DNA from 4 places in the Acuticoccus kandeliae genome. Region 3 is predicted to be linked to each of the others. Evidence: predicted binding sites of a transcription regulator. Region 3 holds the regulator's gene; each other region holds the start of a gene.
What was found. The regulator LexA, encoded in region 3, represses DNA repair genes until DNA is damaged. The targets are predictions, from matches to a motif close to TGTTCNNNNTGTGTTCNG.

Region 1: recA (recombinase RecA) is a predicted target of LexA. The motif match lies at 5,536-5,553, and genes of this name have one in related genera.
Region 2: dnaE (DNA polymerase III subunit alpha) is a predicted target of LexA. The motif match lies at 2,898-2,915, and genes of this name have one in related genera.
Region 4: uvrA (excinuclease ABC subunit UvrA) is a predicted target of LexA. The motif match lies at 1,472-1,489, and genes of this name have one in related genera.

The regions. Positions count from the first base shown of each region.
Region 1 is NZ_QBBV01000001.1:307,641-315,254, reverse strand. Features, by position in the region: gene DBV35_RS01440 (AAA family ATPase) at 1-86, opposite strand, end outside; gene DBV35_RS01435 (metallophosphoesterase family protein) at 495-1,538, shown strand; gene DBV35_RS01430 (DMT family transporter) at 1,630-2,538, opposite strand; gene dksA (RNA polymerase-binding protein DksA) at 3,016-3,432, shown strand; gene DBV35_RS01420 (ATP-binding protein) at 3,511-5,514, shown strand; gene recA (recombinase RecA) at 5,622-6,725, shown strand; gene DBV35_RS01410 (RrF2 family transcriptional regulator) at 6,862-7,347, opposite strand; gene DBV35_RS01405 (carboxymuconolactone decarboxylase family protein) at 7,347-7,614, opposite strand, start outside.
Region 2 is NZ_QBBV01000002.1:509,549-517,162, reverse strand. Features, by position in the region: gene dnaE (DNA polymerase III subunit alpha) at 1-2,737, opposite strand, end outside; gene DBV35_RS15090 (ABC transporter ATP-binding protein) at 2,956-3,672, opposite strand; gene DBV35_RS15085 (lipoprotein-releasing ABC transporter permease subunit) at 3,674-4,924, opposite strand; gene proS (proline--tRNA ligase) at 4,921-6,249, opposite strand; gene DBV35_RS31285 (calcium-binding protein) at 6,448-7,464, opposite strand; gene DBV35_RS15070 (TonB-dependent receptor domain-containing protein) at 7,478-7,614, opposite strand, start outside.
Region 3 is NZ_QBBV01000002.1:1,095,298-1,102,911, reverse strand. Features, by position in the region: gene DBV35_RS17850 (molybdopterin molybdotransferase MoeA) at 1-823, shown strand, start outside; gene lexA (transcriptional repressor LexA) at 970-1,707, shown strand; gene DBV35_RS17840 (ceramidase domain-containing protein) at 2,124-2,807, opposite strand; gene DBV35_RS17835 (transposase) at 3,951-4,307, opposite strand; gene DBV35_RS30285 (hypothetical protein) at 4,754-4,906, opposite strand; gene DBV35_RS17830 (tetratricopeptide repeat protein) at 5,345-7,180, opposite strand; gene DBV35_RS17825 (radical SAM protein) at 7,182-7,614, opposite strand, start outside.
Region 4 is NZ_QBBV01000004.1:395,835-403,448, forward strand. Features, by position in the region: gene ssb (single-stranded DNA-binding protein) at 1-118, opposite strand, end outside; gene DBV35_RS25035 (hypothetical protein) at 303-1,391, opposite strand; gene uvrA (excinuclease ABC subunit UvrA) at 1,569-4,448, shown strand; gene DBV35_RS25045 (DUF1127 domain-containing protein) at 4,599-4,763, shown strand; gene DBV35_RS25050 (hypothetical protein) at 5,037-5,648, opposite strand; gene trmFO (methylenetetrahydrofolate--tRNA-(uracil(54)-C(5))-methyltransferase (FADH(2)-oxidizing) TrmFO) at 5,758-7,155, shown strand; gene DBV35_RS25060 (sensor histidine kinase) at 7,345-7,614, shown strand, end outside.

The DNA.
Region 1 (7,614 bases), on a different contig from region 3:
AGCGGGCGCTCCAGGGCGATGGCGGCGTTGACGGCGATCTGCAGATCTTTCGGCGCGACGTAGGTATCGGAGCCTTCGAAGCGCATGGACGGCAACCTTGGCGTGGGAACGGAGCTTCAGGCGCAGGCTAGAGGCGTCCCACGCGATGGATAGGGCATGAGTTTATGCCATCCGATTCAAAGTCAAGCCCGCGGCGCGCGGCGAACCTTCGCGCCGGGCGTGTCGGACGGGCGGGCCAGGTTGGTGACTCACGAAACGTCATGGCGATACGGCTGGAGCCCGATGGCGCTTCTCTTGGAGCATCTTCAACCCAGCTTGTGCGCGCCAATACGACGGAATCAGCCTTCCCGGCTGCCGAGATTGCCGATCAGGCCCCGGCGCCGGCCGGCCAGCTGCTGCCTCGGTTATCGGCTTGATGAGTATCAAAACGCAATTCCTGACGCGTGGCTCTATCGATGGCCCGATCTGCAGCAGATCATGCGAGGGAGGTCATCATGATCACTCGGAATTTGCGGCTCCCCATCTCAGCGGGACTGACCGCGCTCTGCGTTCTGGGAGTTGGCGTAGGCGCGGCCGTCGGAGCCGATTTCAGCTATGATCAGAACGCATTGCCTCATGCGAAACCGTGGACTTCCGATAACTTCAACGATGATCCCGGACACTTTCAGTTCCTGATCGTCGGCGACCGCACCGGAGGCGCCAATGTTCAGGGCACCTTTGCGCTGGCCATCGATCAGATCAATCTCTTGCAGCCTGAATTCGTGATCAATGTCGGCGACCTGATCGAAGGTTACAGCGACGACAAAGCGGAGCTGAATGCCGAATGGGATGGCATCGACAAGATGCTCGGCGGCCTCGACATGCCATTCTTCCGCGTGACGGGCAATCACGATATCGCCAATACGACAGCCCAGGCGGTATGGCGCGAGAGATATGGGTCGACCTACTACGCTTTCGTGTACGACAACACTTTGTTCGTCGTGCTCGACAGCGAAGATCCTCCCCGTCCGGAGCCTGAGGGCATCAGGGACAAGATCGACACCTACAACCGCCTGCAGACGGAGGATCCCGAAGCGGCTAAGAAAATGCTCGCAGAATTCATGTCGGATGAATCAGTCGTGGCGGGACTCGCTGTCCCCGTGGAATTTCAGGCCGATCAACTCGCTTTTCTGGAAAATACCCTTAAGCAGAACCCCGACGTTCGCTGGACCTTCATCTTCCTGCATGAACCCGCGTGGGAAAAGCCGTCAGCGAGTTTCGAGGCGATTCGCGCGCTGCTCGAAGATAGGAAACACACCTTCTTCGGGGGGCATCTGCACTATTATGACTACGACCTCATCGATGGCACCGAATACATCACGATGGGACCGGCCGGGGCCTCTTTCCACGAGGAGGGCCCGGGCAACGTCGATCACGTCATGTGGGTGACGATGACCGACGATGGGCCCCAAATCGCGAACATCGCGCTCAAGGGACTGTTCGATCGGAAAGGGCTCGATCCGTCCCTGTTCGGTGCCTACGACCGCAAGGGTCACTGAGCGGTCCGACGGCCGCATCCGGTTGGATAACAGACACGCGGTCCCGGTTGCGACCGCGCGCGCCAGTGTGATTGACGCTCCGAGGCACGTCCTAGCTGGTGGCGTGGCCGATGATCAGCGCGGCGACGCCGGCGACCACGAGCGCCATGCCGAGGAGCTGTCGCGGGGTCGTCGCCTCCGCGAGGCGGCGCGAGACGAGGTGCGCGTAGAGCACCTCCACGAGGCCGAGCGTGCGCACGTTCGCGGTGGAGGTGAGCGCGAAGCCGATGAACCAGAGCTGCGAGGCGAGCGCGCCCATCGCACCGGCGAACATCGACTGGCGCCAGGCGCGCAGCGTCGCGAGGATGACCTTCGGGTCGGTGATGGCGAGCCAGCCGACGAGGAGGATGCACTGGATCGCGAGCGACCAGACGAGCGTCGTCGTCGCCCGCACAAGGCTCGACCCCTCCTCCAGCGTCAGGATCGCGCCGCGGAAGAACACCGCCGCCGCCGCGAAGCCCGCCGCCGAGGCGAGGCCGAAGAGGGCCGGCCGCGCGAGAAGGCCGCGCAGGAGCGCCCCGCCCTTCACCTGCGACATGATGATGACGCCCGCCGTCGCGACGAGGATGCCGGCGACGGAGACGAGGCTCAGCCGCTCGCCGAGCACGAGGAAGCCGAAGAGCGCCACCTGGACCGGCTCGGTCTTGGTGTAGGCGACCGTGATCGAGAAGGTCGTGATCCGCATCGCGGCGAGCATCAGCGCCGTCCCGGCGATCTGGCAGGTCGAGGCGACCGCCACCTGGGCGACGTAGGAGAGGCTCGGCTCCGGCACCGCCTCGCCCGTCACCGCAATGACGAGGACGAGGAAGACCACCGCGAAGGGCAGGCCGTAGAGGAAGCGCACGAGCGTGGCGCCGAGGGTGCCGAGGCTCGCGGTGAGATGGCGCTGCATCACGTTGCGCGCGGTCTGGGCCGCGGCCGCGCCGAGGGTCGTGAGCACCCACAGGGGAAGGAAGGTCATCAGAAGGGATCCGTCTCGGCGCGGAACGCGCTGGAGGCCGGCGGGAAGTCGGCAGGAGAGTAAGAATGCTCGCCTCGGCGCTCCGGGTAAAGTGTCGCGGCCAAGGCTTCTGCGGCGCCTGCGCGCAGGCATCTGTCCACAGAGACGCGACGCGCCGGTCTCGCGGTGCACGAAGGCAAGAACGTTCCATGATCTTTTGAGAAAAGCTACGCCGGCTTTTGGATAAATATTTGCAAACCGAGGCCGATCGGGCGCAGCGGAGCCCCTGGCGGGGGCACGGCCAAGGGAAGCGCGCATAGGTGGCAAGGCACCAAAACCAGCGATTGCGAGCCTCGCGGCAATTGCGCCCACGCGACCACATAGCCACGGAATGTCCTTTAATGTTCGGTAATTGCTGCACTCTTCCTGTTGCAATCGTTGAGGGAGGGTGTATAGCGGCACCGCTGACGGGGGAGCGTGCCGCCGATGAGTACCGTGATGGAAGAGGGGATCGACGAGGCCTATCGTCCGTCAGAGGACGAGCCCTTCATGAACGAACGGCAGCAAGAGTATTTTCGCAAGAAACTACTTGACTGGCGTTCCGAGATCCTACGCGAAGCGAAGTTCACCTTAGAACAGTTGGCCGAACGGGAACGAAATCATCCCGATTTGACCGACAGAGCAACGTCGGAAGCGGACCATGCAATCGAATTGCGGGCCCGTGATCGCCAGCGCAAGCTGATCGCCAAGATCGATTCCGCCCTGGCGCGGCTCGACGAAGGCACCTACGGCTATTGCGAAGAGACTGGGGAGCCCATCGGGCTGCGCCGTCTCGATGCGCGCCCGATCGCGACACTGTCGATCGAGGCGCAGGAACGTCACGAGCGGCGCGAGCGCGTCCATCGCGACGACTGACGGCCTGCGGCGCCTTCGCGCCGCGGGACCTGATCACCGGCCGGCGCGACGGCGCCGCGAATCGGGCATAGTCGGCCCATGGTCGATCTGATCGCAACGGGGGCGCCACGCGAGGGCGTGCCGCCCAAACGCCTTGAAACCGGGTGGCCGACAGGTGTCGCGCTCGGCGGGCTGGCGCTCGCCGCGGGCAATGTCGCGATCACCGGGCCGGACACGATCACCATCGCCGCCTCCGCCCTCGCGCTCGTCGCGGCCGGGGTGAGTGCGTGGCGCGTCGTGCGCCCGGCCGTGCCTTTCGCGCGGCTCGAGGAGCTCGACAAGCCGGTCGCCGTCACCACACTTTCCGGCACGCTCGTCGCCACCAACCGTGCCTTCCAGGCGATGATGGCCGCGCGCGGCCGCCCCGCCCATCCGGACGCCCTCGCCGACGAGGACGCCGCCGCCCTCGCCCTCTTCGCGCTGCGCCGCCGCGCCATCGCCGATGGCCGGGCCGACGGCTTCATCCCCCCGTCCCTCCTCGCCCGCCTGACGCGCCAGGAAGGCCACCTCGTCCACGTCTTCGAGGACGGCGCGCCGCCCGAGGCGCTGACGACGCCGGTCGATGCGAGCCTCGTCGAGATCTTCCCGACCGCCGCCGCCATCGCCGACCAGACCGGCCGCATCCTCGCCTCCAACGCCCCCTACCGCTCGCTCGCGGGATCGGGCGCGAACCTCGCCGACGGGCTGAACGTCGACGAGGCGAGCATCGCCCGCCTCGTCGCGCAGGCCGAGCAGCGCAATGCGAGCCGCGTCGACGCGCCCCTGCGCGACAATCCGGAACGCCGCGTGCGCCTCTCGGCCAAGCCCTTTCCGGGCGCGAAGGGCCGCGTGATCATCTCCGTCTCCGACGTGACGGAGCAGTCAGAGCTCGAGGCGCAGATCGCGCAGAGCCAGAAGATGCAGGCGATCGGTCAGCTCGCCGGCGGCATCGCGCACGATTTCAACAACGTGCTGACGGCGATCATCGGCTTCTCCGACCTCCTCCTCCAGAGCCACCGCCCGTCCGACCCGGCCTTCCGGGACATCATGAACATCAAGCAGAGCGCGCAGCGCGCCGCCGGCCTGGTGAAGCAGCTCCTCGCCTTCTCGCGCCGCCAAACGCTGCGCCCGACGGTGCTGAACCTCAACGACGTCGTCGCCGATCTCTCGATGATGCTCGACCGCCTCCTCGGCGAGACCATCCAGCTCGAGATCAGCTATGGCCGCGATCTGTGGCCGGTGCTCGCCGACCTCAGCCAGATCGAGCAGGTGGTGATCAACCTCGCCGTCAACGCGCGCGACGCGATGAAGGGCGGCGGCCAGCTCACCATCCGCACCCGCAACGTGCCGCACGGCGCACCCGAGGCGGACCGCCCCGGCGAGGGCCTCGACGGCGACGCGGTGCTGATCGAGATCGAGGATGTCGGCACGGGGATGCCGCAGGAGATCCTCGACAAGATCTTCGAGCCCTTCTTCACCACCAAGGCGACCGGCGAGGGCACCGGGCTCGGCCTCTCCACCGTCTACGGCATCGTCAAGCAGACCGGCGGCGCGCTCTCCGTCACCAGCGAGGAGGGCAAGGGCACGACCTTCGAGGTCTACCTCCCCCGCACCGAGGCGGCGGCCGAGACCCGCACCGCGCCATCGGGCGACGAGGCCCGCCCCGGCGCCCGCCCGCCCGGCCAGAATGCCGACCTCACCGGCAGCGCGACGCTCCTCCTCGTGGAGGACGAGGAGGCGATTCGCACCTTCGCGGCGCGCGCCCTCGCGGCCAAGGGCTACAATGTTCTCTCGGCAAGCTCGGGCGTCGAGGCGGCCGAGATCTTCGACGCCGACCCCGATTCGATCGATTTGTTGTTGACCGACGTGATCATGCCGGAGCTCGACGGTCCAAGTCTGGTAAGACAGATCCGCGCGGAACGGCCGGATCTGAAGGTGATCTTCATGTCGGGCTACGCCGACGGCGCGTCTGTGGATGAATTGGGTGACGCGCAATTCCTGCCAAAACCGTTCACGCTCAAGGCGTTGGCGGAGGCGGTGAAGCGGGAATTGGGACGCGGATAGCGTTAACGCAATTTTAAGTTATCGAACAGATTGCGAACGTCTACGTTTTGTGCGATGGTGGGCTTCAACGGGATGGGCATAACGCGATGAAGCGTAAGGGAAATAGCATGGCGCAGTCGGACCTACGTCTGGTTGAGGGCAGCTCGGTGGACAAGAGCAAGGCGCTGACCGCGGCGATCTCCCAGATCGAGCGCTCCTTCGGCAAAGGCTCCATCATGAAGCTCGGCGCGGGCTCCTCGATCGAGGTGGAGACCGTGTCGACCGGCTCCCTGGGGCTCGACATCGCGCTCGGCATCGGCGGCCTGCCGAAGGGCCGCATCGTCGAGATTTACGGGCCGGAATCGTCGGGCAAGACCACGCTCGCCCTCCACACGATCGCCGAGGCGCAGAAGAAGGGCGGCATCTGCGCCTTCATCGACGCCGAGCACGCGCTCGACCCGATCTACGCCCGCAAGCTCGGCGTCCAGGTCGACGATCTGCTGATCTCGCAGCCCGACGCGGGCGAGCAGGCGCTGGAAATCACCGACACGCTGGTCCGCTCCGGCGCGGTCGACGTGCTGGTGGTCGATTCGGTCGCCGCGCTCACCCCGCGCGCCGAACTCGAGGGCGAGATGGGCGACCAGCTCCCCGGCCTCCAGGCCCGCCTGATGAGCCAGGCGCTGCGCAAGCTCACCGGGTCGATCTCGCGCTCCCACACGATGGTCATCTTCATCAACCAGATCCGCATGAAGATCGGCGTCATGTTCGGCTCGCCGGAGACGACCACCGGCGGCAACGCCCTCAAATTCTACTCCTCCGTCCGTCTCGACATCCGCCGCATCGGCTCGATCAAGGATCGCGACGAAGTGACCGGCAACCAGACGCGCGTCAAGGTTGTGAAGAACAAACTGGCGCCGCCGTTCCGTGAGGTCGAGTTCGACATCATGTACGGCGAGGGTGTCTCGAAGACCGGCGAGCTTCTCGATCTCGGCGTGAAGGCCGGCATCGTCGAGAAGTCGGGCGCGTGGTTCTCCTATGACAGCCAGCGCCTCGGCCAGGGCCGCGAGAACTCCAAGCAGTTCCTGCGCGACAATCCGGAGATCGCCCAGGCGATCGAAGCGGCCATCCGCCAGAATGCCGGCCTGATCGCCGAGCGCATCACCGGCACGGCCGAGCCCGACGGCGACGCCGAATATCCGGACGAGGACGGCGAGCTCCCCGCCGCCGAATAAGCCGACCGCGACGATCGCGGACGCGCCCAGCGCACTCTTCGCTCAGGTTGGATCAATCTGAGCGAGGAGCGAAGCGCAAGATATGTGGGCGAGCGCTTCGCCTTCCCGATCTGCCTCGGATCGAGAGGCCCGTGCTTCAGCGCCGGTCCGCGATCCAGTCGCGCGTTTTCTCCAGAATTTCCGCCGGCACCTCCTCCGACACCGCCGTCGCGATGTCGGCGAGCGAGACCGCGGCGAGCTCACGGCGCCAGGCCTTGTCGGCCCGCCACATCGCGCGCGCGACCGGACACGGCGCCGTCTCGCAAGTGTCTGCCGGCCGGCACGGGTTGTTCTTCCGGATCTCGGTGCACACGAAGGTCGGGCCCTTGCCCTCTATCGCCTCGACGATGTCGAGAAAGCTGATCTCGGCCGCGGGCTTCGCGAGCCGGTAGCCGCCAGAGGGGCCGAGCGTGCTCTCCACGAGGCCCGCATGGGCGAGCCCCTGGAGCGCCTTCGACAGATATTCCTTCGGCACCCCGTGCAGCTCGGCGAGCGCCTTGGTGGAGAGGTAGCGCCCCGCGGGAAGCCCCGCGAGGATCGCGCCGCAGTGAAGCGCCCACTCCACCTGATTGCGCAGCTGCATCAGGCAAGGCCCGCCCGCGTCAGCCCGAACGCCTCGTCCCGCGAGCCGGGAACGGTGCGGAAGGCGACGCTCAGCCGGTTCCACGCGTTGATCGCGGACACCGCGAAGGTGAGGTCCGTGATCTCCTTCTCCGAGAACACCTGGCGCGCCTCCTCATAAAGGGCGTCGGAGACCCCCTCTCCGACATGCGCGGTCAGCGCCTCGGTCCAGGCGAAGGCCGCGCGCTCCCGCTCGGTGAAGAGCGGCGATTCGCGCCAAACCGCGACA
Region 2 (7,614 bases), 590 kb from region 3:
CGACGCCGAGGATCTGGTCGAGCCCGGCCGCGAGGCTGCCGCGATCGGAGACCCAGCAATCGAAGGTGCCGGCGGCGACGAGCGCCTCCAGCGCGCGCTTGGGCGCCGCCTTCGGGTCGAGCCGGTTCGCAAAATCGGTGAGGCTCTTATAGGGCGCCTCGGCGCGCGTCTTCTCGATATGGTCGACGAGGGGGCGGCCGACGCCCTTCACCGCGGCGAGGCCGTAGACGATGTCGCCGTCCTCCACCGAGAACTCCGCCTTGGAGTTCATGATCGAGGGCTGGCGTACGACGATCCCCATCCGCTGCGCCTCGGCGCGGAAGTCGGCGAGCTTTTCGGTGTTGCCCATGTCGAGCGTCATCGAGGCGGCGAGGAACTCGCGCGGGTGGTTCGCCTTCAGGAAAGCCGTGTGATAGGCGACCAGCGCATAGGCCGCCGCGTGGGACTTGTTGAAGCCGTAGTTCGCGAACTTCGCGACGAGGTCGAAGATGCGGTTGGCGTCGGCCGCCGCCGTCCCGCGCTCCACCGCGCCGTCGACGAAGCGGTCGCGCTGCACGGCCATCTCGGCCGCGATCTTCTTGCCCATCGCGCGGCGCAGGAGGTCGGCCTCGCCGAGCGAGTAGCCGGACAGGACCTGCGCGATCTGCATCACCTGCTCCTGGTAGATGATGATCCCGTAGGTCTCCTTCAGGATCGGCTCCAGGGCGGGGTGCAGATAGTCCGGATCCTCGAGCCCCTGCTTGCGGCGGTTGTAGCTCGGGATGTTGTCCATCGGGCCCGGCCGGTAGAGGGCCACGATGGCGATGATGTCGGTGAAGGTGTCGGGCCGCATCCCGATCAGCGCCTTCCGCATCCCCTGGCTTTCCAGCTGGAACACGCCGGCCGTCTCGCCGCGGGCGAGGATCTCGTAGGCGGGCGCGTCGTCGAGGGGGAGGGTGTCGAGGTTGATCCGCTCGCCCGTCCGCGCCTCGATGAGGTCGAGCGCGCGGTTGATGGTGGTGAGCGTCTTAAGGCCGAGGAAGTCGAACTTCACGAGGCCGGCGCTCTCGACCCACTTCATGTTGTACTGGCTGACCGGGAGGTCGGAGCGCGGGTCGCGATAGAGCGGCACGATCTCCTGAAGCGCCTTGTCGCCGATCACGATGCCGGCGGCGTGCGTGGAGGCGTGGCGGTAGAGCCCTTCGAGCTTCAGCGCGATCTTGAGGAGACGTTCCACCTCGGGGTCGGCGTCGCGCGCCTGCTGGAGGCGCGGCTCGGTTTCCAGCGCCTGGCCGAGGGTGACGGGGTTCGCCGGGTTCGAGGGGACAAGCTTGGCGAGCTGGTCGACCTTGCCATAAGGCATGTCGAGCACGCGGCCGACGTCGCGCACCACGGCGCGCGCCTGGAGCGTTCCGAACGTGATGATCTGCGCGACGCGGTCGACCCCGTAGCGCTCCTGCACATAGTGGATCGTCTCGTCGCGCCGCTCCTGGCAGAAGTCGATGTCGAAGTCCGGCATCGAGACGCGCTCGGGGTTGAGGAAGCGCTCGAAGAGGAGGTCGAACCGCAGGGGATCGAGGTCGGTGATGGTGAGGGCGTAGGCGACGAGGGAGCCCGCGCCCGAGCCGCGGCCCGGCCCGACCGCGACGCCGTGCGCCTTCGACCACTGGATGAAGTCCGCGACGATCAGGAAGTAGCCCGGAAACTTCATCGAGCGGATGATGCCGAGCTCGTACTTGAGGCGCTCCTCGTAGGTCTCGCGCGCGATGCCGGGGGCGAGGCCGCGCGTCTCGAAACGTGCTTCGAGGCCGGCGCGCGCCATCTCCTCCAGCCGATCGGCTTCGGCGGCGAGCTCGGCCTCGTCGGTCGTGACCTCCGGCTCAGGCTCGCCCGCGGCCTTGCGCTCGGACGCGAGGAAGCGGGGCAGCATCGGCGCACGCTTGCGCGGCCGGAACGAGCAGCGCATCGCGATCTCGGCCGTGTTCTCGATCGCTTCCGGCAGGTCGCCGAAAAGCGCCTCCATCTCGGCCTGCGACTTGAAATAATGCTCCGGCGTCAGGCGGCGCCGGTCATCGTCGGCAAGGCGGCGGCCCTCCGCGATCGCGATCAGCGCGTCATGCGCCTCGAAATCCTCGCGCTTGGCGAAATAGACCTCGTTCGTCGCGACGAGGGGGACGGCATGGTCGTAGGCGAGCTCGACCGCCACCGCCTCGAACGCGTTCTCGGCCGAGAGGTTGTGGCGCTGAAGCTCGCAATAGAAACGATCACCGAACGTTCCGTGGAGTTCCTGGAACACGGCGCGCGCGCCGTCCATGTCGCCATAGCGGTGGGCGAGGGCGACCGGACCGTCGATCCAGCCGCTCAGCGCCATGATCTCGCCGGAGAAGGCCTTCAGATCGTCGAGCGAGACGGTCGCACCCTGACCCTCGGCGACGAGATAGGCGTGGCTGACGAGGCGGACGAGGTTGGCAAAACCCTCCTCGGTCGCCGCGATCAGGGGCAGGCGGCCGATGGGAACGATCGTCCGCCCGTTCTGGATCCGCTCCTGCAGGCGGACCGGCAGCGTGCAGCCGACAATGGGTTGCACGCCCGCGCCGAACGCGGCTTCGGAAAATTCCAATGCTCCGAAGAGGTTGGCCGTGTCCGTGATGGCGACGGCCGGTTGATTGTCGCCCTTCGCGAGGCCGACGACCTTCTTCGCGTGGATCGCCCCTTCGAGGAGGGAGTAGGCGGAGTGCACTCTCAGATGGATGAACATGAGACGCTCCTTTGCCCGGACCGGGTGAGCCTACAGCGCCGACGCGAAGACCGTCACATCAGACGGAGACCTGGAACCACCCCATCCACAGATAGAACGCGGAAATGAACGACAGGCACGACACGAATGCACCAAGGTCCAAAAGGAAACGCTGCATGACTGATCCTCCAATGTTCTGATTGGAAGGTAGCGGAATGTTCCGAGAACATCAACGCGAATCAGTCGTGCGGAACGGACTCGTGAGAACTGGTTAAGGGAACGATAAGGCCGTCGCGCAAAGTGACGATACGGTCGAGATCCGCAGCCAGAGCCTCGTTGTGCGTGGCGACGAGCGCGGCAAGGCCCGTGTCGCGCGACAGCGTGAGGAACGCATCGCGTACGGAGGCGGCCGTCCCCTGGTCGAGATTGCCCGTCGGCTCGTCGGCGAGGAGAACACGCGGGTTGTTCGCCACCGCGCGGGCGATCGCGACGCGCTGGCGCTCGCCGCCCGACATTTCGCCCGGCCGGTGCTTGCGCCGTGCGGCAAGGCCGAGCCGGTCGAGAAGCGCGTCGGCGCGGGAGAGGGCCGTTCCGCGCGCGACCCCGGCGAGGCGCATCGGAAGCGCGACGTTCTCGCGGGCGCTGAAATCGCCCATCAGGTGGTGGAACTGGTAGACGAAGCCGATCTGGTCGCGCCGCAGCGCCGTCCGGTCGCGGTCGCCGAGCTTGCCGGCCTCCACGCCGCCGATGCGCACCGAGCCGGAGGTCGGACGCTCCAGGAGCCCTGCGATCTGGAGGAGGGTGGACTTGCCGGCGCCCGACGGGGCGACCAGCGCGACAAGTTCGCCGGCATTCACCGCAAGGCTCGCCCCGGAGAGGACGTGAACCTCCGAGGCACCGTCATCGAAGGTGCGCACGACATTCTCGAGCGCGAGGGGCGCAATGGTCTCTGACACCTTATTCGGCCTTCAGCGCGTCCACGGGGTCGGTCTTTGCGGCCTTCCAGGCCGGGTAGATCGTGGCGAGTAGCGACAGGATAAGCGCCATGATCACGACGGCGGCGGTCTCCGAACTGTCCATGTCGGCCGGCATCTGGGAGAGGAAGTAGAGTTCGGGCGAGAACAGCTCGGTGTTGAGGAGGCGGGAGATACCCTGGCGGATCGCCTCGATATTGAGCGCGACGAGGGTGCCGAGGAAGAAGCCGATGATCGTGCCGACGACGCCGATCGAGAGGCCGACGATCAGGAACACCCGCAGCACCGACCCGCGCGAGGCGCCGATCGTGCGCATGATCGCGATGTCCCGCGTCTTCTCCTTCACAAGCATCGTCATGCCCGAGACGACGTTCAGCGCCGCGACGAGGATGATCAGCGTCAGGATGATGAACATGACGTTCCGCTCCACCACGAGGGCGGAGAAGAAGGTCTGGTTCCGCTGCCGCCAGTCGATGAGATAGAGCGGTCGGCCGGCCGCGGCATCGATCGCGACGCGCAGTTCGTCCACCGCGTCGGGATCTTCGGCGTAGACCTCGATCGCGGAGACCGTCCCCTCCTTGTTGAAGTAGAGCTGGGCGCGTTCGAGCGGGAGATAGATGAAGGAGGCGTCGTACTCCGACATGCCGATCTCGAAGATCGCCTGGATCGGGTAATTGTCCGTCCGTGGCGTCACGCCGAAGGGGGTGACGGCGCCGTCGGGGCTGATCAGCGTGATCACGTCGCCGACCGTCACGCCGAGCGCGCGGGCGAGGCGCGAGCCAATGATCGCGCCCTTCTCCTTGCCGAAATTCTCCGCCGAGCCGAAGAGGAGCCGGCCCGACACGAAGTCGAGCTTCTGGAAATCCTCCGGCGAGATGCCGCGCACGATGGTGCCCGAATTGCCGACGGGGCCGGAGACGAGCGCCTGCCCCTCCACGAACGGGATCGCCCGCACGACGCCGTCGATCGCGGCGATGCGGTCGGCGACCTCGCGATAGTCGGTGAGCGGCCCGTCGAGGGGCTGCAGGAGGATGTGGCCGGACACGCCGAGGATCTTGTTGAAGAGCTCGGCGCGGAAGCCGTTCATCACCGCCATGACGATGATGAGGGTGGCGACCCCGAGGGCGATGCCGATGAGGGAGAGGGTCGAGATGACGGAGATGAACGCCTCACGCCGCCGCGACCGCAGATATCTCAACGCAATGCCCCATTCGAGGGCGCCGAAGGGCTTCATGCGGCGTTGCCCTCGGTGATGTAGGCGATTGCGCCGGATTCCGGCAGCGTCTCACGCGCCCCGGTCGCGCGGCGCTTGATCTCGACCGACCCGTCCGCCGCCCCGCGCGGTCCGACGATGACCTGCCAGGGGATGCCGATGAGGTCCATCCCGGCGAACTTGGCGCCCGGCCGCTGGTCCGTGTCGTCGACGAGGACGGTCTTGCCGGCCGCCTCGAAGCCCTTCTCCAGACGGTCGACCATCGCATCCGTCGCCGCGTCGCCGGGCTTCAGGTTGAGGATCGCGACCTGATAGGGGGCGATCGAATCCGGCCAGATGATGCCCGCCTCGTCGTGGCAGGCCTCGATCACCGCGCCGACGAGGCGCGACACGCCGATGCCGTAGGAGCCCATGTGGACCGGACGCTCCACGCCGTCGAGCCCGGCGACCTTCGCGCCCATCGGGGCGGAATATTTGGTGCCGAAATAGAAGATGTGGCCGACCTCGATGCCGCGCGCGGCGACGCGCTTCTCCTCGGGGATCGCCTCGAAGGCGGCGACATCGTGCATCTCGTCGGTCGCGGCGTAGAGCGAGGTCCAGTCGTCGACGATCGGGGTAAGGTCGGACCAGAAGTCGGTGTCGGGCGAGGGGACGGGCTTCTCCAGCAGGTCGCGATGGCAGAAGACCTCGCTCTCGCCGGTCGAGGCGAGAATGATGAATTCGTGGCTGAGATTGCCGCCGATCGGCCCGGTGTCGGCCCGCATCGGGATCGCGGTGAGGCCGAGGCGCGCGAAGGTGCGCAGGTACGCGACGAACATGCGCTGATAGGCGTGGCGCGCCGATTCCTCGTCGAGATCGAACGAGTAGGCGTCCTTCATCAGGAACTCACGGCCGCGCATGACGCCGAAGCGGGGGCGCACCTCGTCCCGGAACTTCCACTGGATGTGGTAAAGGTTCATGGGCAGCGCGCGATAGCTGCGCACATGGGTGCGGAAGATGTCGGTGACCATCTCCTCGTTGGTCGGCCCGTAGAGCATCTCGCGCTCGTGCCGGTCCATGATCCGCAGCATCTCGGGGCCGTACGCGTCATAGCGGCCCGACTCGCGCCACAGATCCGAGGGCTGGATGGTGGGCATCAGGATTTCCTGCGCGCCCGCCCGGTTCTGTTCCTCGCGCACGATGTTGCCGATATTCTCCAGCACCGTCATGCCGAGCGGCAGCCACGAATAGATGCCGGCCGCCTGCTGGCGGATCATGCCGGCGCGCAGCATCAGCCGGTGCGAGACGATTTCCGCCTCTTTCGGCGTCTCTTTCAGGATGGGAATGAAGGCGCGGGAGAGACGCATCGGTGATTGGCTCGCTCTGTGGATCGGGCGTATTGGACCCACTCGGGGACCGCGGTCAATCGGAGTGGGCTATCCTGCCCCCATTCCTTCATCGAGACAGTGCGCGAATTGGCGCGCGATGCGGCAGGCGGGGGCGCAAACGAAAAGAAGCGGCCGGCTCGCGCCGACCGCTTCCTTGGCTGTCCGTTGGGGCTCGCCTCAGAAGATGAGGTCGCCCGCGTCGAGGTCGGTGAACCCCTTCAGCGTGATGTAGAGGTCGGCCTTGCCGTCCCCATCGACGTCGCCCATCAGGATCGTGTTGTTGCCCTTCTCCTGGTAGCGCAGTTCGCCCGCCGTGCCGGAGAAGCGGTCATCTTCGATGAAGTCGAATTTCTGGTTGCCGCCGGTCGTGGTGTCGGCGTCGATCGCACGCAGGTTGATGCGATCGTTGCCGTCGGCGTTGAAGTCCATGATCGTGTCGCGGCCGGACTTGTTGCTGTCCTCCACCGACTTGTAGATGAAAATGTCGTTCCCATCGCCGCCGAAGAGCTTGTCCGCCCCTTCGCCGCCGATGAGCTTGTCGTTCCCGGCGCCGCCATTGAGGACGTCCTTGCCGTCCCCACCGTTCAGCAAGTCGTTGCCGTTGCCGCCGAGGATCTTGTCGTTGCCGTCCTTGCCGTTCAGCTTGTCGTTCCCGTTGCCACCCTTGATGACGTCGCGGAACTCGGTGCCCGAATAGGTGTCCGCACCGTTCGAGCCGGTGACGATGTGGCCCTGCGAGTTGATCTCCTCGAAGAAGGTCTCGGCGCCGCGCGAGTTGGTGCCGCCGAGATACATCAGCTCGGCGACGATCTCGTGGAACTCGCCGCGCGTGGAGGAATTGTTCGCGGCCTTCAGCCCCTCGAACTCCACGACCTTGGTGTAGCCGGTGAGGTGGCCCTGACCGTCGAGGTCGAAGCTGCCGTCATTGTTGTAGCTGTCGCCGAGCGTGCCGAGGATCGCGCTCGACAGCTTGCCGCTGACGGTGTGCGAGCCGAGATCGTAGGCGAAGTTCGCGCCGCCGAGGACGATGACGTCCGTGTCGGCGCCGTCGACCGCGCCGACGATCAGCATCTCGTCGCCTTCCTCGAAGTACGGGTAGCCGCTCGACACGAAGTTGTCGATGTAGCTGTCAAGGAACGCGTCGTAATTGACGCCCTTCTTGCCAGAACCGTGAAGGGTGACTTTGATCGCCATAAGTATCGGCCTTCTATTGAGTGTTTGCGCCGAACCGCCTGACAAAAGCGAACTTGGCATTGAAGCCGGGACTCGCTTCGAGATTCAGGTATTGCGTGTAGTCGACGTCGAAGATGTTGTTCAGGGTGAGGCTGGCGGACGTGTTGTCGT
Region 3 (7,614 bases):
GTCGACCGCCGAGCGCGTCTCCCCCGGCGACAATATCCGCCGCATGGGCCTCGATTTTGCCGCGGGCGAGACGCTGTTCCCCGCCGGCACGCGGCTCCAGCCGCGCCATCTGGCGCTCGCCGGGGCAGGGGGACACGCGACCCTCACGGTCGGCCGTCGCCCGAAGATCGCCTTCCTCGCGACGGGGGACGAACTCGTCCCGCCCGGCTCTCCGACCGGTCCCGACCAGATCGTCGCCTCCGTCACGCCGACGCTCGCCGCGATGGTGGCGTCCGTGGGCGGGGAGAGCATCGATCTCGGCATCGCGCCCGACATTCAAGCCGAGATCGCGCGCCGCGCGCGCGAGGCGCTGGACCGGGCCGACATCCTCGTCACCCTCGGCGGCGCCTCGGTCGGCGACCATGATCTCGTGAAGCCCGCGCTCGGCGATCTCGGCATCGGCCTCGATTTCTGGCGCGTCGCGGTGCGTCCCGGCAAGCCGCTGATGTTCGCCTCCGACCCGCTGGTGCTCGGCCTGCCGGGCAATCCGGTCTCGGGCGTCGTCTGCGCGGTGCTCTTTCTCCTCCCCCTCATCGAGGCGATGCAGGGTGCCGCGTCACCCGGTCCGCGCGTCGAGACGGGGGTCCTCGGCGCGGCGGTCGGCCAGAACGGCCCGCGCCGCGACCACATGCGCGCACGGCTCGACGGCGGACGAATCATCCCGTTTGACGTGCAGGATTCGTCCATGCTGTCGATCCTGTCGCACGCCGACGCGCTGCTCGTGCGCGAGCCGCACGCCCCCCCGGCCGAACTTGGCGAGCCCTGTCAGTACATTCGCCTGTAGCGCCTGCCTGAGACACTCTATGTTCCGGTTTGCCGTGGGTTGTAGAACACACGACGAACGTGTATAAAGTGTTCACCGATTCGTCGGAAACGATTCGCTAACATGACGGCGCGGCGCACACGCCCTGCGGAGACCGGAAGTCGCATATGCTGACCAAGAAGCAATACGATCTCCTGATGTTCATCCATCAGCGGATGAGCGCCACGGGCGTCCCCCCCTCGTTCGAGGAGATGAAGGACGCGCTGGACCTCAAGTCGAAGTCCGGCATCCACCGCCTCATCACCGCGCTGGAAGAGCGCGGCTTTATCCGCCGCCTGCCGAACCGGGCCCGCGCGCTCGAGGTGCTGCGCCTGCCCGACTCGGTCGGCGCACAGCCCGCCCCGCCGCCCCGCCTCAAGGGCTTCTCGCCGTCGGTGATCGAGGGGTCGAACCACCCCCCGCGCGAACCCGTCACGCCGAGCTTCAAGCGCCCCCCGCTGCGCCCGGTCACCGCCGCGCAGGACATTGTGGACGTCCCGATGATGGGCCGCATCGCCGCCGGCGTGCCGATCGAGGCGATCCAGCAGAAGAGCCACGCGATCCACCTCCCGGCCGACATGCTGGGCCCTGGCGAGCATTTCGCGCTGGAGGTCCGCGGCGACTCGATGGTCGATGTCGGCATCCTCGACGGGGACACGGTGGTCATCAAGCGGACCGACCGCGCCGAGACGGGCGAGATCGTGGTCGCCCTGATCGACGACGAGGAGGCGACGCTGAAGCGCCTGCGCAAGCGCGGCAACACGATCGCGCTGGAGGCGGCCAACCCGCAATACGAGACCCGGATCTTCGGCGCCGACCGCGTCCGCATCCAGGGCCGCCTGACGGCCCTGCTGCGCCACTACTGACGGGGCGCTGCCGCGGCGGCGTCACCTAGGGCATTCCGGCGCGGCGCCTCCGCAATCTTGCCGGAGCCCTGACCGTGCGCCGGTCATCCCTCCGCTTCTTAGACGGCCCGGACAGTGCTGGCGCTTCTGCCTCTCGCGCGGACGCGGTCGCGGCGCTGCCGTCGCGGGGCTTCCGGCGCTGGTGCCGTTATCCTGACGCTGCGGCGATGCACCTGCCGCGCACGCTCGTGCCGCATGGCACTGCGGCCGCAGCATCTACGGTGCTGCCGCGGCGCTCCCGACGGCGGTACGGGGATCTCCACCGCCCCGCGCTGGCGCTGTTGCGGCGGGACGGATGGCTTACCGCGGTGCTTCAGGCGATCCGCCTGTGATTTCCGACCCGGCGCGGCGACGTGCTCCCGGGCTCCTCGCACGGGTCAGCCCGCGACGCCCTCGCGTCCACGCAAGCGCCCAAACCGCGCCATCGCGATCATCAGATAGCCGAGGAGCACGCCGTTCAGCGTGTGCCACAGGAAGTGGGTGCCGCGTGGGAAGGTGGGGCAGACGGCCATGTCCACCGTGCGGAAGGTGAGGGAGAGGGCGAAGATGCACCCGGCGATCATCAGCGCGGTCCCGGCCGATTTGTGGACGGTGGCGCGGATCGCAAACCCCACCACGAAGAGCGCGGCGAGTGGCGGCAGATAACCCTCCGACCCGTTGAGGACCGGCCCGAGGACCGGGTCGAGCACCCGTCCGCCCACGATGGAGAATGCCACGAAGCCGACCGTCGCGAGCCCCGCGCCCCACCACGCCATCCCCGCGAACCGTCGCACCGCAAGGACGAAATAGGCGAGGATGAAGAGCTGGATTGGGATGACGTCGGCCATCACCGCCCACCGTGTCGCAAAGGTGTGAAACAGGAACGACCCGACCCCGACGAGCGCGGTGATGGTGATCAGCACCCAGATCGCCGGGTCGAGCCGCCCCCGCCGGTGCGCGACGACGATCGCGATGATCGCCGCGATCACGAACGCCGCATTGGTCACCGCATTCCAGGGCTCCGCCCAGAATTCCGGCCCGAGCCGCTCGCAATAATTGTCGATCGCCTCGTTCCAGTTCACAGCCCCGACCTCCAACGCCTCACGCGATCAATCCGCCCGCCCACGCACCCATCGAGCCGTGCCGCCGCCCCGACACGCGACCCCGATCCGCAGGGACGACCCGGCCATTCTTTCCCCGGCCCCGACCCGCCGCCCTCCCTCATATCGTCGCGGCCCGACCCGCGGCAGACGGCGGCGCGCGAGTGAGGGGAAGCGAGGCACCCGCAATGGCGGGCCTTGCCATCGTATGAGGACGGATTCGGGCGTTCCGAGCAGGCTGGAGGAAGGTCTGCGATCGTCCGCACTTGGAGATCCGGGCTCGCCATGCGGCGCGGTCGATTGGGCCGCGTTCGCGGGCGATTGGCAAGGCGTCGCACGCACGCAAATGCGGGTCCGATCGCCCCAGCCGCGGTCGGTTCATCAACCGCCCTTCGCGTCGCCCCCTGGGTGTACTTTGCCAGTGAGAGCGGCACGTCATCTGCCGTCTGTCTGCGGCCTCGGCCATTCGATCATCGATACCCCGCGTAGGGTCGGCGGAAAGTCTATGCTCGGCGACGCGGTCAACGGGCCCACCCGATAGTTAGGTCGGATCGCCCCAGCCGGGCTCGGGTTCTCAATCGCACTTCGCGTCGGACCAGAGGCGAGGTTTGCGATAGAGCGACACTTCGTCTGCCGTCTGTCACCGGCCCCGGCCATTCGATCAACGGATCCCCACATAGGGTCGACGGACATTCCATGCCCGCCAACGGGGTTGGAGCGGGCGGCACCTCCGAGATCGCCCTCAGAATGTCGAGCATGACGGAGTTCGCGTCAGGCGCTCTGCCGGACGCATCTACCGCGCGCCGGTCGAGCATTGGTCGGATCGAGGACGACGACCAGATAAATCCCACTATTGGCTCAGAATGAGCCGCCCGCTTTGTCCGTCGAGTGAGGTCGTCGAAAACGAGCCGGTCGGGCAGGTCGGGTTGGACAGCCACGAGCAGATGACAGGTTGTCGGTGGGATCACCTGGACGCGCTGTCGGCCGTCCAGATGTCACGATATGCCAGCCCGCGCGCGAGATGCGGCGAGCCGTTTCGGACGCCGCGGGTGAAGCTCTGCGCTGAATGCGGATGGTTGCCCAATGGGATCGTTGCCGGCGTGTTGGGGCAACTGTGTTGTCGGGTCATGTCGCGATCGGCTTCCCGTTGCGCTCCATCGCGTGGTGGGTGACAAGACGTTGGCGGGCGAGGGCGATGAGGATGGTCTTCGCGCCTGGCCCTCCGGGCGCATCCGGTCGCGCATTGCAAAGAGGCTCGGAATCCGTCGCGACGCCGTGATGGCTGCGATGGAGAGCGCCTCGCGAACCTTGCTGCGACCGCCCCCGATGCGACGGGTGCCCGCGCCAGGTGCCGCTCTCCCGGACGTGCGGTGCAAGCCCGGCGGACGAGGCGATGCGACGGCGATCGAGCGCGCCGAACTCCGGACGTTCGCCGAGAAGAGTGGCGTGGACCGTCGGGTCGATGCCGGGGACGGTGCGCATGAGCCGGGCTTGTGAGAAGAGTGTCCCATCCTCGTCCATGAGGCGTGCCATGGCGCGCGAGTTCGGCGACGTGGCGGGTGAGGCGCTTGATCATCGCCATCATCTCGCCAGCGATCTCACCTGCCCGACGTTGTGGTGGCGGGGTGTCCCGGCCTTGCGGATATCGACCAGCGGCCCCCGACGCCTGAGGAAATCGGAGAGACGGGCGCCCGCTGGAGATATTGGTATCGTGATCGCGAGGCCGAAAACCGAGCTCATCTGTGCCAGTACCCGGGTATCCACCCGATCGGTCTTGGCGAGGGTGCCAGTGGCCCGTGCGAAGTCGCGGGCCTGTTGCGGAATGGTCCGAGAAGGCGAGACCGCGCTCGGTCAGAGTGGCGATGCGCGGCCCGTCGCAGTCGCTGGCCGCTTCGAATACGACGAGGGCATCGGGTTCGAGAGATGACCTAAGCGATCGCCTCAAGGGCGTTCGCCACCTTCGACGAGGTGGCGGTCGTCCGGCTGAGGAGGTCGAGGACGACGCGCGAGAGGTCGCAGCCGATGACGGTGTGCGACGTGGTGTGGATCCCGTCCACGTCCTGCGGGGCCGGCAGTCTCAAGCAACTGTTAAGGGCTCAAAAGCGAGGCGGACGGGACCCATGCTCCCTAACCGGCGGTGACTCTCGGGGAGAGGCCGTCATCTGCGGCTCCGCGGCGGCCACCTCGGCAACAAGCAGAGGGAGGTCGGCCACGAGCAAGCGGCTGCCGGCTGCCCGTCGTGGGCTCGTGGCAGGTGAGCGACGCACTCGTCGGGGACGGAACGCGCCGGCGTCTCGGTGAGGAAAGAGGGGGCTGCCACGGCGACGCACCGTCCGCGATGCGCTCCGGGATGGTGCAGGCGCGGGCTGCACGGCGAGTTGGCGGCCTCGGCACGCACCGCCCACAGTCCGCGGTGCCACCGCACGGCCCGGCTGGACGCCTGGTTACCGGCCGCGCCGCCCCATCGACCCGCGCCAGGGAGACCCCGATCCGGCCCGGGGGCCGGATCGGGAAAGGCGTCAGCTTGCGAGGGCGTCCGACAGGAACTCGTCCACCACGCGGGTGAACTGGCCGGTGCGCTCCAGGTAGCCGGCGGAGGCGTGGTTGTCGTGCGGCCAGGGTGTGTTGACCACGTTCGACAGGTACGCCGAGCGTTCCGCGCTCGCGACGTCGGCGACGCTGCCCGAGCCGTAGTGGTTGTGCACCACGAAGTCCGGGCGCTGCTCCAGCATCGGGGCGAGGTCGAGGTCCGGGTCCGGGATGATGCTGCGCAGGTAGCTGAGGTGCGCGCGGCCGCGATCGTCCGGCAGATCCTCGAGGCGCGGGATGCGCGTGCCGCCCGAGAAGGAGAGGGCGCCGAGCCCGCCGGTCTCCAGGCCATAGAGGATCGCCGTGTAGCCCGCGAGCGACTCGCCGACCGCGAGGTGATTCTTGTAGCCCTGCGCGAGGATCAGCTCGTGCAGCGCCTTGTTGAACTGGGTGCGGGCGGGGAAGAACGGATCGATGCCGCCGAGCGCGGAGAGGCGCCGCGGGTCGTCGACCGTCACCACCGACACGCCACGCTCGCGCCAGATGTCGATGATGGTGCGCCGGCGCGTCTCGGCGCGCAGGAAGCCCACGAACGGCCACACCACGCAGGTGTCGCCGGCCGTCTTGTAAAGGCGCACCGCCCCGTCGAAGAAGGTCATGTCGGGCGGCATGTCGTCGATCACGCCGAGCCGCTTCGCCCGCGAGGGGGAGACGAGGCGCGACAGGATCGCCTGCTGCTCCATGGTGAGGCTCGCCTGGTTCTCCGCGAGCATCTCGTAGTAGCGGTCGGCCCGCTCCTGCGACCCGGTCTTCAGCGCGGTGATCGCGGCCTCGAGCGCGACCTCGCGGCGCTGCTTCACGTCGCTCGATTCCTCGAGGATCACGTCGAACGCGGCGAGCGCCTCGTCGATGTCGCCGATATTGGACAGGTTCGTCGCAAGGCCGAAGCGCAGGCGCTGGTCGCCCGGATTGGCCGCGAGCGCCTCCTGCATCGCCGTGATCGCCGCCCGCGGGTCGCCGTCGCTCGTGAGGTCGGCGTGGAGGGCGATGAGGTGCGGGTTGGTGATCGACTCGTTCTTGGCGAGATAGTCGAGGTGCTTGGTCAGCGTCGTGCGGTCGGTGTCGGCGCGCTGGAAGGCGTACGACACATAGTAGGTGCGCAGCCGCACCGCGGTCGGGTCGCGGTCGAGGAGGAGGTCCACGATCGAGCGCAGCGCCGCGTCGTCGCCGCGGTTGGCGATGGCGGCGATCTCCTGGAAGCAGATCGTCTGCACCGGCTGGCTGAACGGCGTCTCGAAGGCGGCGATGTCGGCCTTCAGCGTCTCGGTGTCGGCGCCGGCGTTGATGTGCGCGCTGAGGCGGAGCGCCTTGGCCCGCTCCAGGTCGACCGTCTCGCCGTCCTCGCCGTGCTGAACCGCGGCGTCGAGATCGGCGATCGCGTCGTCGGTGCGGCCTTCCGCGATCGCGAACTGCGCCCGGCGCAGCCGCGCCCGTCCCCGGAAGGTGGGGTCGTTCGCCGTGATGATGTCGTCGACCGCCGACTTCACACGGGCCTCGTCGGTCTCCGTCTGGGCGGCGAGGAAGGCGAGTGTCGCGTTCTCGGGGAAGAGGGCGCGCCCGTCGCGCAGCGTCGCGAGCGCCTCATCGTCCCGGCCGAGCTGACGCAGCGACTGCGTCGTCACCCGGTAGGCCTCGGGCGCATGGACGCGACGCGCCTCGAACGCCTTTACGACGCCCGCGAAATCACGCGCGCGCCACGAATTGAACAGGGCTTGCCGCGGGGTCAGACCCGACTTCGGCGCATCCTCTTGGGAACCGTCCTCCACGTCAGGCTTCGGCGTAGACGGACTCTGGTCGGCTTGCATACTCACCAGCCATCTCTTCTTTCTGATGATCGTAGATGAAAATCCGAGCGAGCGTGTTCATCGCCTCGATCCAGTCTTTGAGACCGTCGACGGTCTGAACGAGCTCCGCAGGGGGTGCGAGGAGGGTGGACCACCCGGCACCATAGATGCGGCACTCGCTACAATCCACGTCCGGCGTACAGCACTTGACGTTCTGTTTCTGCAAGTCCGGGCTGTAATAGCCCGAAAAGCCGGTCTCGGTGCCCTTGAGGCGGTTGCGGCAGCCTTCCGCGAGGCCCGTCTCCGGGTCGAGCTCGAACATCCGCCTGCCGCTGGTCGCGAGGCGGTTGTAGGCCTCGCAATAGATGACCGTGTCCGGGAAGTCGGCAAGCAGCTCTGACGCCGTATCACGGATG
Region 4 (7,614 bases), on a different contig from region 3:
AGGTGTCGGTCGTGGCGAGACGCAGGTTCGCGATGGGGCGACCGTCCTGGGTGCGGCGGATTTCGGGGTCCGCCCCCAGGTTGCCGATCAAGATCACCTTGTTGACGCTGCCAGCCATCGTCCCGCTCCATTCTGGTTTGCGTTGTCCGTTTCGCGGCGCCGGGACCCATGCCCCGCCTTCGCGCACAACGGGCAGCGCCCCACAAAATCAATCCGACCACCGTCTAACGAGGATGGCGCGGTGCGCCACCCCAGTTCGGCGCGGAGTCACAGATATGCGCCGCCGATCCTCATGTCATGGGTCAGGCGAGACCGGGACGGCGCCGCTTGCGCACCACCTCCGCCGCATGTGCGCGCTGCTGGAAGCGCTCCTCCAGCTCATGCGCGCGCCGCTCCGGCCGCGCCGGGCGCGGCTTGAGCAACGCCCCGAGGCCGAGCTTGCCGAGCGTCTGCGCGAAGGGCTGCGGCGCGCGGTCGACCTCGCGCGCGAAGGGCGAGGCGAGGCCGACGATGCGCGAGGCGGGCGAGCGGTCCCACGCGTCCATGTGGCGCGAGGCGTCCATCATCACCGCCGCGAGCGAGGCGAGCTCCGCCTCAGACAGCTCGACCGGCGGCGACGGCCTATCGGTCGGCTCGGGGAGCACGATCCCGTATTCGCGGTTGAGGAAGGCGAGATGGGGCTCCGCCATCGCCGCCACCATCGCGAGCGAGTGCTCCGGCAACACGTAGCGCGGGCCCGCCACCGCCTCGAAGATGCGGATGAGGCGCTGGGGAAGCGGCGGCTCCTTCGCCGCGCGGTTCGCCGCGTCGATGAGGTGGATGCCGAGGACCGAGAGCCCTTCATTGACCATCACGCGCGTCATCGCGGGCGCGGCCTCAGGCACGCCGATCGCGTCGAGCACGTCGTCCACGATGTCGCCATTCGTCAGAAGCGGCCGCGCGAAGGGCCGCACGATGAGCCCGTCCGCCCCCGCCGCCTCGCGCCAGACCTCGACGAGCGCGGTGAGGTCGACGATGCGCGGATCAGCGATCACCGCCTTCAGGCTGCGGCCGACGCGCACACCCTGGTGCGCCGCGCTGCTCGCATAGCTCACCGGATGGCGAACATAGAGGAGAACGCGCACCCGCTTCGCGTGCTGGCGGAAATAGGCGACGATGTCGCGCGCCTCCTCAGCGGTACATCGCACGAACGTTTCGGAGCTGATCAGCGCCTTCGACGCGCCGCTCGCCGCAATATCGCCCACCAGCTCCTTCAAGGTGCGCGACTGCGCCAGCGGCGTCGGCCGCCCGTGCAGCACCCGGGCGATCCGGTGATGGGTCCGCTGCCGCGTGTCGTAGTGGATTCCGTGCGCGAGGAGGGCTTTCGCGCTGGCAAAGAACGTCGCTTGCAAGGAGCTCGTGCCCGTTTTGGGCTGGCCGATATGCAACGTCAGCTCTTCGATCACGCAACTCGCCTTCCGTAACGTGGATATGGGTCAAAACGAGAACGAATCTCGTTGTCAAGGATTGACCGCGGCGTCCTGGAGCGCCACGTTGCCCTCGGTCCCTCATTTTCAATGCGATAAGCCATGTCAGAGCGCAAGCTCGTCGTCCGCGGTGCGCGAGAGCATAATCTCAAGAACGTCGACATCGAGCTGCCGCGCGACAGCTTGATCGTTTTCACCGGACTTTCGGGCTCCGGCAAGTCCTCGCTCGCCTTCGATACCATCTATGCCGAAGGTCAGCGGCGTTACGTCGAGAGCCTTTCGGCCTACGCGCGCCAGTTCCTTGAGATGATGCAGAAGCCGGACGTCGACCAGATCGACGGCCTCTCGCCCGCCATCTCGATCGAACAAAAGACGACCTCGCGCAACCCGCGCTCCACCGTGGGCACTGTCACCGAGATCTACGACTATATGCGCCTCCTCTGGGCGCGGGTCGGCGTGCCGCACTCGCCGGCGACGGGTCTGCCGATCGAGAGTCAGACGGTCAGCCAGATGGTCGACCGCGTGCTCGCACTGCCGGAGAAGACGCGCCTTTACCTTCTCGCCCCGATCGTGCGCGGGAGAAAGGGCGAGTATCGCAAGGAGCTCGCCGAGCTGCAGAAGAAGGGCTTCCAGCGCGTGAAGGTCGACGGGACCTTCTACGAGATCGAGGACGCGCCGGCGCTCGACAAGAAGTTCAAGCACGACATCGACGTCGTGGTCGACCGCGTCTCGACCCGGCCGGACCTTGCGACCCGCCTCGCCGATTCCATCGAGACGGCGCTGCGCCTCGCGGACGGGATCGCGATCGCCGAGTTCGCGGACGAGAAGGACGGCGATGATCCGCGCCGCATCGTCTTCTCCGAGAAGTTCGCCTGCCCCGTCTCCGGCTTCACCATCGCCGAGATCGAGCCGCGCCTCTTCTCCTTCAACGCGCCGACCGGGGCGTGCCCCACCTGCGACGGTCTCGGCACCACCCTCTCCTTCGAGGCCGACCTCGTCGTCCCCGACACGAATCTCACCCTCGCGGGCGGCGCGATCCTGCCCTGGGCGCGCACGGGCAACACGAGCCCCTATTACACCCAGACGCTCCAGGCCATCTGCGCCCATTTCGACGCCGACATGACGACGCCCTGGCACGCGCTGCCGGAGGCGGTGCGCAACACCATTCTCTATGGGTCGAAGCGCGAGAAGATCAGCTTCACCTACGATGACGGCCTGCGCTCCTACACCACCAAGAAGACGTTCGAGGGGGTGATCACCAATATCGAGCGGCGCTGGAACGAGACCGACTCGCAGTGGGTGCGGGATGAGCTGTCGCGCTACCAGTCCGACGCGCCCTGCCCCTCCTGCAGCGGCTACCGGCTGAAGCCCGAAGCGCTGGCAGTGAAGATCGCCGGCCGGCACATCGGCGAGATCGCCCAGCTCGCGATCCGCGACGCCGCCCCCTGGTTCGGCACGCTCGACGAGAGCCTCACCCCGCAGCAGCGCGAGATCGCCCGCGCGATCCTGAAGGAGATCCAGGAGCGGCTGCGCTTCCTCGTCGATGTCGGCCTCGACTATCTTCAGCTCTCGCGCGGCTCGCGCACCCTGTCGGGCGGCGAGAGCCAGCGCATCCGCCTCGCCTCGCAGATCGGCTCTGGCCTCACCGGCGTCCTCTACGTGCTCGACGAGCCGTCGATCGGCCTCCACCAGCGCGACAATGACCGCCTCATCGAGACGCTGAAGCGCCTGCGCGATCTCGGCAACACGGTGATCGTGGTGGAGCACGACGAGGACGCGATCCTCGCGGCGGACTATGTGCTCGATGTCGGCCCCGGCGCGGGCGTCCATGGCGGGGAGATCGTCGCCCAGGGGACGCCCGCCGAGGTGATCGCCAACCCGAACTCGCTGACCGGCCAATATCTCTCCGGCGCACGGGAGATCCCGCTGCCGGAGAAGCGGCGCGCCAAGAAGAAGGGCCGCGCGATCGAGGTGGTGAACGCCTCGGGCAACAACCTCCACAACGTGTCGGTGGAGATCCCGCTCGGCCTCTTCACCGCCGTCACCGGCGTCTCGGGCTCGGGCAAATCCACCCTCATCATCGAGACGCTCTACCGGGCCGTCTCTCGCAAGCTCAACAAGAGCCGCGAGCAACCGGCCCCGCACGAGACGATCAACGGCCTCGAGAATCTCGACAAGATCATCGACATCGACCAGTCGCCGATCGGCCGCACGCCGCGCTCCAACCCGGCGACCTATACCGGCGCCTTCACCCCGATCCGCGAGTGGTTCGCCGGCCTGCCGGAGGCGAAGGCGCGCGGCTACGGGCCGGGCCGCTTCTCCTTCAACGTGAAGGGCGGGCGGTGCGAGGCGTGCCAGGGCGACGGCGTCATCAAGATCGAGATGCACTTCCTGCCGGACGTCTACGTCACCTGCGACGTCTGCAAGGGCAAGCGCTACAATCGCGAGACGCTGGAGATCGAGTTCAAGGGCAAGTCCATCTCCGACGTCCTGGAGATGACGGTGGAGGAAGGGTGCGAGTTCTTCGCCGCCGTCCCCGCCGTGCGCGACAAGCTGGTCACGCTGCGCGAGGTCGGGCTCGACTATATCCGCATCGGCCAGCAGGCGACGACGCTGTCGGGCGGCGAGGCGCAGCGCATCAAGCTCGCCAAGGAGCTGTCGAAGCGGGCAACCGGGCGCACGCTCTATATTCTCGACGAGCCGACGACCGGGCTGCACTTCCACGACGTCGCGAAGCTCCTGGAGGTGCTTCACCAGCTCGTCGATTCGGGCAACACGGTCGTGGTGATCGAGCACAATCTGGAGGTCATCAAGACCGCGGACTGGATCATCGATCTCGGTCCCGAGGGCGGTGACGGGGGTGGCGAGATCGTCGCGGCGGGCAAGCCGGAGGCGATCGTGAAGGCCCCGCGCAGCCACACGGGCGCCTACCTCGCCGAGCTCCTGGAGCGGCGGACGGTCGCGAAGGACGCCGCCGAATAGGGCGTCGTCCTGCCGCAGCGCAAAATGGATTGGCTGCTATGCGCATTCTCGCGCGCTGAGCAGCCATGCTTCGGCGGGTGATTACGCACTGCACACAAGCGCCTAGATCGGTGGCAACGAAAGTTCCAGACGACTCTAGGAGTTTTAACTATGCTGCACCGCATCAGCCGCGCCCTGCACAATTGGCGCGCATCCGTCGAGACCGCCGAGCAGCTGTCCCGTCTTTCCGACGAACAGCTCCGTGACATCGGCCTGACCCGTGGCGAGATCCCCTTCGTCCTGCGTCAGCTCCAGACCAGCGCCGCCAAGTACTAAGGCGCCCAACGGGACGGCCGGCCGCCTTCGGGCGGCAGGAGGACGATCGAAGCTCACGCTATGAAGGCGTGGGCCTGTCGGCGTCTCGAATGAGACGATAAATCCGTGCCGATCCGGCGGCCCGCCATACAGGCCGGCCGCGATCGGCCCGCCCTCCCCTCGGAGGGCAGGGGTCCGGCTCCACTTTGGGGTCTCAACTACAAAAGAATGCCACGATCGCCGCGCGGCCTTAGACGCCGCGCCGATTCGATCGCCGCCGGGGCGAGGGTAAGCTCAGCTCGCGGCGGACCGGGCGAACCACGTCGACAAGGGCAGCACATTCGGCGGCACCCCGTTGCGGTGCGGCCACGAATCGATCGCCCACGGCGTGCCGCCATCGTCCACGACGACCGCCGTCGCATGCGGGTAGCGGCCGTCGAGGAAGAATCCCCGCGCGACGGGGCTGCCCACCGTGTGGAAGCGCAAGAGCCCGTTCTTGTCCGCCATCATGAGGTAGCTCGTCGTGTTCGCGGCCTCGTCGATGCAATCCATCTGGCCGTGAACGCCGGAATTCATCAGGTCGAGTCCGCCGACATCATCCTCGGAGCCGACCTCCGGCGCGACGCGCTTCTCCGCCCACGAGATGTAGCGCGCGATCGCCGCACGCTCCTGCGCGGCCGATTTCGGCTTCCCGAAAATCCCGCGCATCTTGCGCAGATCCGCGCTGCCGAACGCCACCGACGTCTTCAGCTGGCAGCCGAAGCCGTGGCAGACCGACACCTTGTGGGTTTGCGGCAAAACCGCGCCATGCGCCGCGTACCAGACCTGGGGCTGGCCTTTGTGCTGCTCGACGCACCCGGAGAGGGCGACGGCCGTCAAGGCGATCAGAAGGGCTCCGCGACGCAAGACCGTCTCCTCTTGGTCTTCTTTCCTAACTCAGACCCCTACCGGCGTCGTTCGAATTTTACCGTTTTCCACGTCACGGCTGCTTGATCGTCAACCCCGCCTCATCCAAATTCGCCCCATGGCAGACATCGACGTGATCGGCGGGGGCCTTGCGGGGTCGGAGGCAGCGTGGCAGCTCGCGCAATCCGGCCACCATGTGCGCCTCCATGAAATGCGGCCCGTGCGCTCCACGGCGGCCCACAAGACGGACGGACTGGCCGAGCTCGTGTGCTCGAATTCCTTCCGCTCGGACGACGCGCAGAACAACGCGGTCGGGCTCCTCCACGCGGAGCTGCGCGACCTCGGCTCGCTCATCATGTCCTGCGCGGACCGGCATCAGGTGCCGGCCGGCGGCGCGCTCGCGGTCGACCGGGAGGGCTTCTCCGCCTCCGTCACCGAGGCGCTGCACGGCCATCCGAACATCACCATCACGCGCGAAGAGGTGCTGGCGCTGCCGCAGACGCCCGCCATCGTCGCCACCGGCCCGCTGACGAGCGACGCGCTCGCGGCCGACATCACGCGCCTCACCGGCACCGACCGCCTCGCCTTCTTCGACGCCATCGCGCCGATCGTCTATCGCGAGAGCGTCGACATGGACATCGCCTGGTTCCAGTCGCGCTACGACAAGCCCGGCCCCGGCGGCTCCGGCGCGGACTATCTCAACTGCCCGATGACGAAGGCGGAGTATGACGCGTTCGTCGACGCCCTCCTCGAGGCCGAGCGCGTCGCCTTCAAGGAATTCGAGGACACCCCCTATTTTGACGGGTGCCTGCCGATCGAGGTGATGGCCGAGCGCGGGCGCGAGACGCTGCGCTACGGGCCGATGAAGCCGATCGGCCTCACCAACGCGCACAAGCCGGACGAGAAGGCCTACGCCGTCGTCCAGCTCCGCCAGGACAACGCCCTCGGCACGCTCTACAACATGGTCGGCTTCCAGACGAAGCTGCGCTACGGCGCGCAGACGGACGTCTTCCGCCTCATTCCGGGCCTCGCCGAGGCCGAGTTCGCCCGCCTCGGCGGCCTCCACCGCAACACCTATATCGACAGCCCGCGCCTGCTCGACGCGACGCTTCGCCTGCGCGCCGCGCCGAATTTGCGCTTCGCCGGCCAGGTCACCGGCTGCGAGGGCTATGTCGAGGCCTCGTCCACCGGCCTCCTCGCCGGCCTCTTCGCCGCCGCCGAGCTCGACGGGCGCGCGATGACCCCGCCGCCCGTCACCACCGCGATGGGCGCCCTCCTCGGCCACATCACCGGCGGACATATCAGCGCGGAAGAGGAAGGTTCTCCCCGCTCTTATCAACCGATGAATGTGAATTTCGGCCTTTTCCCGCCCGTGGAACCCGCGAAGCGCGAAGGGCCGGCGCGCCGGGGTGACAAGAAAGCAAGGCGGAAGGTAGCCTACACGGAGCGGGCCAGGACGGACTTCGCGGCCTGGAAGCCACAGGACTCCCGCTCTAAGGCCGCATGATTGTCGCATTTGGCCGCTACCAATTGCCGATCGTGCTGAAACACTAAATTAACGATCTCGACGCACAGATTTGTCTTGTGTACTGGCGACGTAGACGAATAAATACCTACCGCAATAGCTCCTCACGCGGAGCGGCTGACGTCAGCATCCCCGGCGGGTGCTGACATGGGGGATTGTGTGCGCACGGCGGTGTCTGACCCCTCGGTCCACTATCGCGATATCGTGAATTCGCTGCCGACGGCCATGATGGTCCTCGACGGCAATCTCGTCGTGCAATACGCCAACCTCGCCTACTATCAGCTCTTCGGCGGGAGCGAGGACGATACGCTCGGCCACACGATCTTCGATCTGCCGAGCGGCGTCTGGAACGATGCGGAGATGCGCTGGCTGCTCCAGGCCGTGCTGCCGCACGATGTCGCCATCAAGGGCTACCTGATCGAGCAGACCTTCCCGGTCATC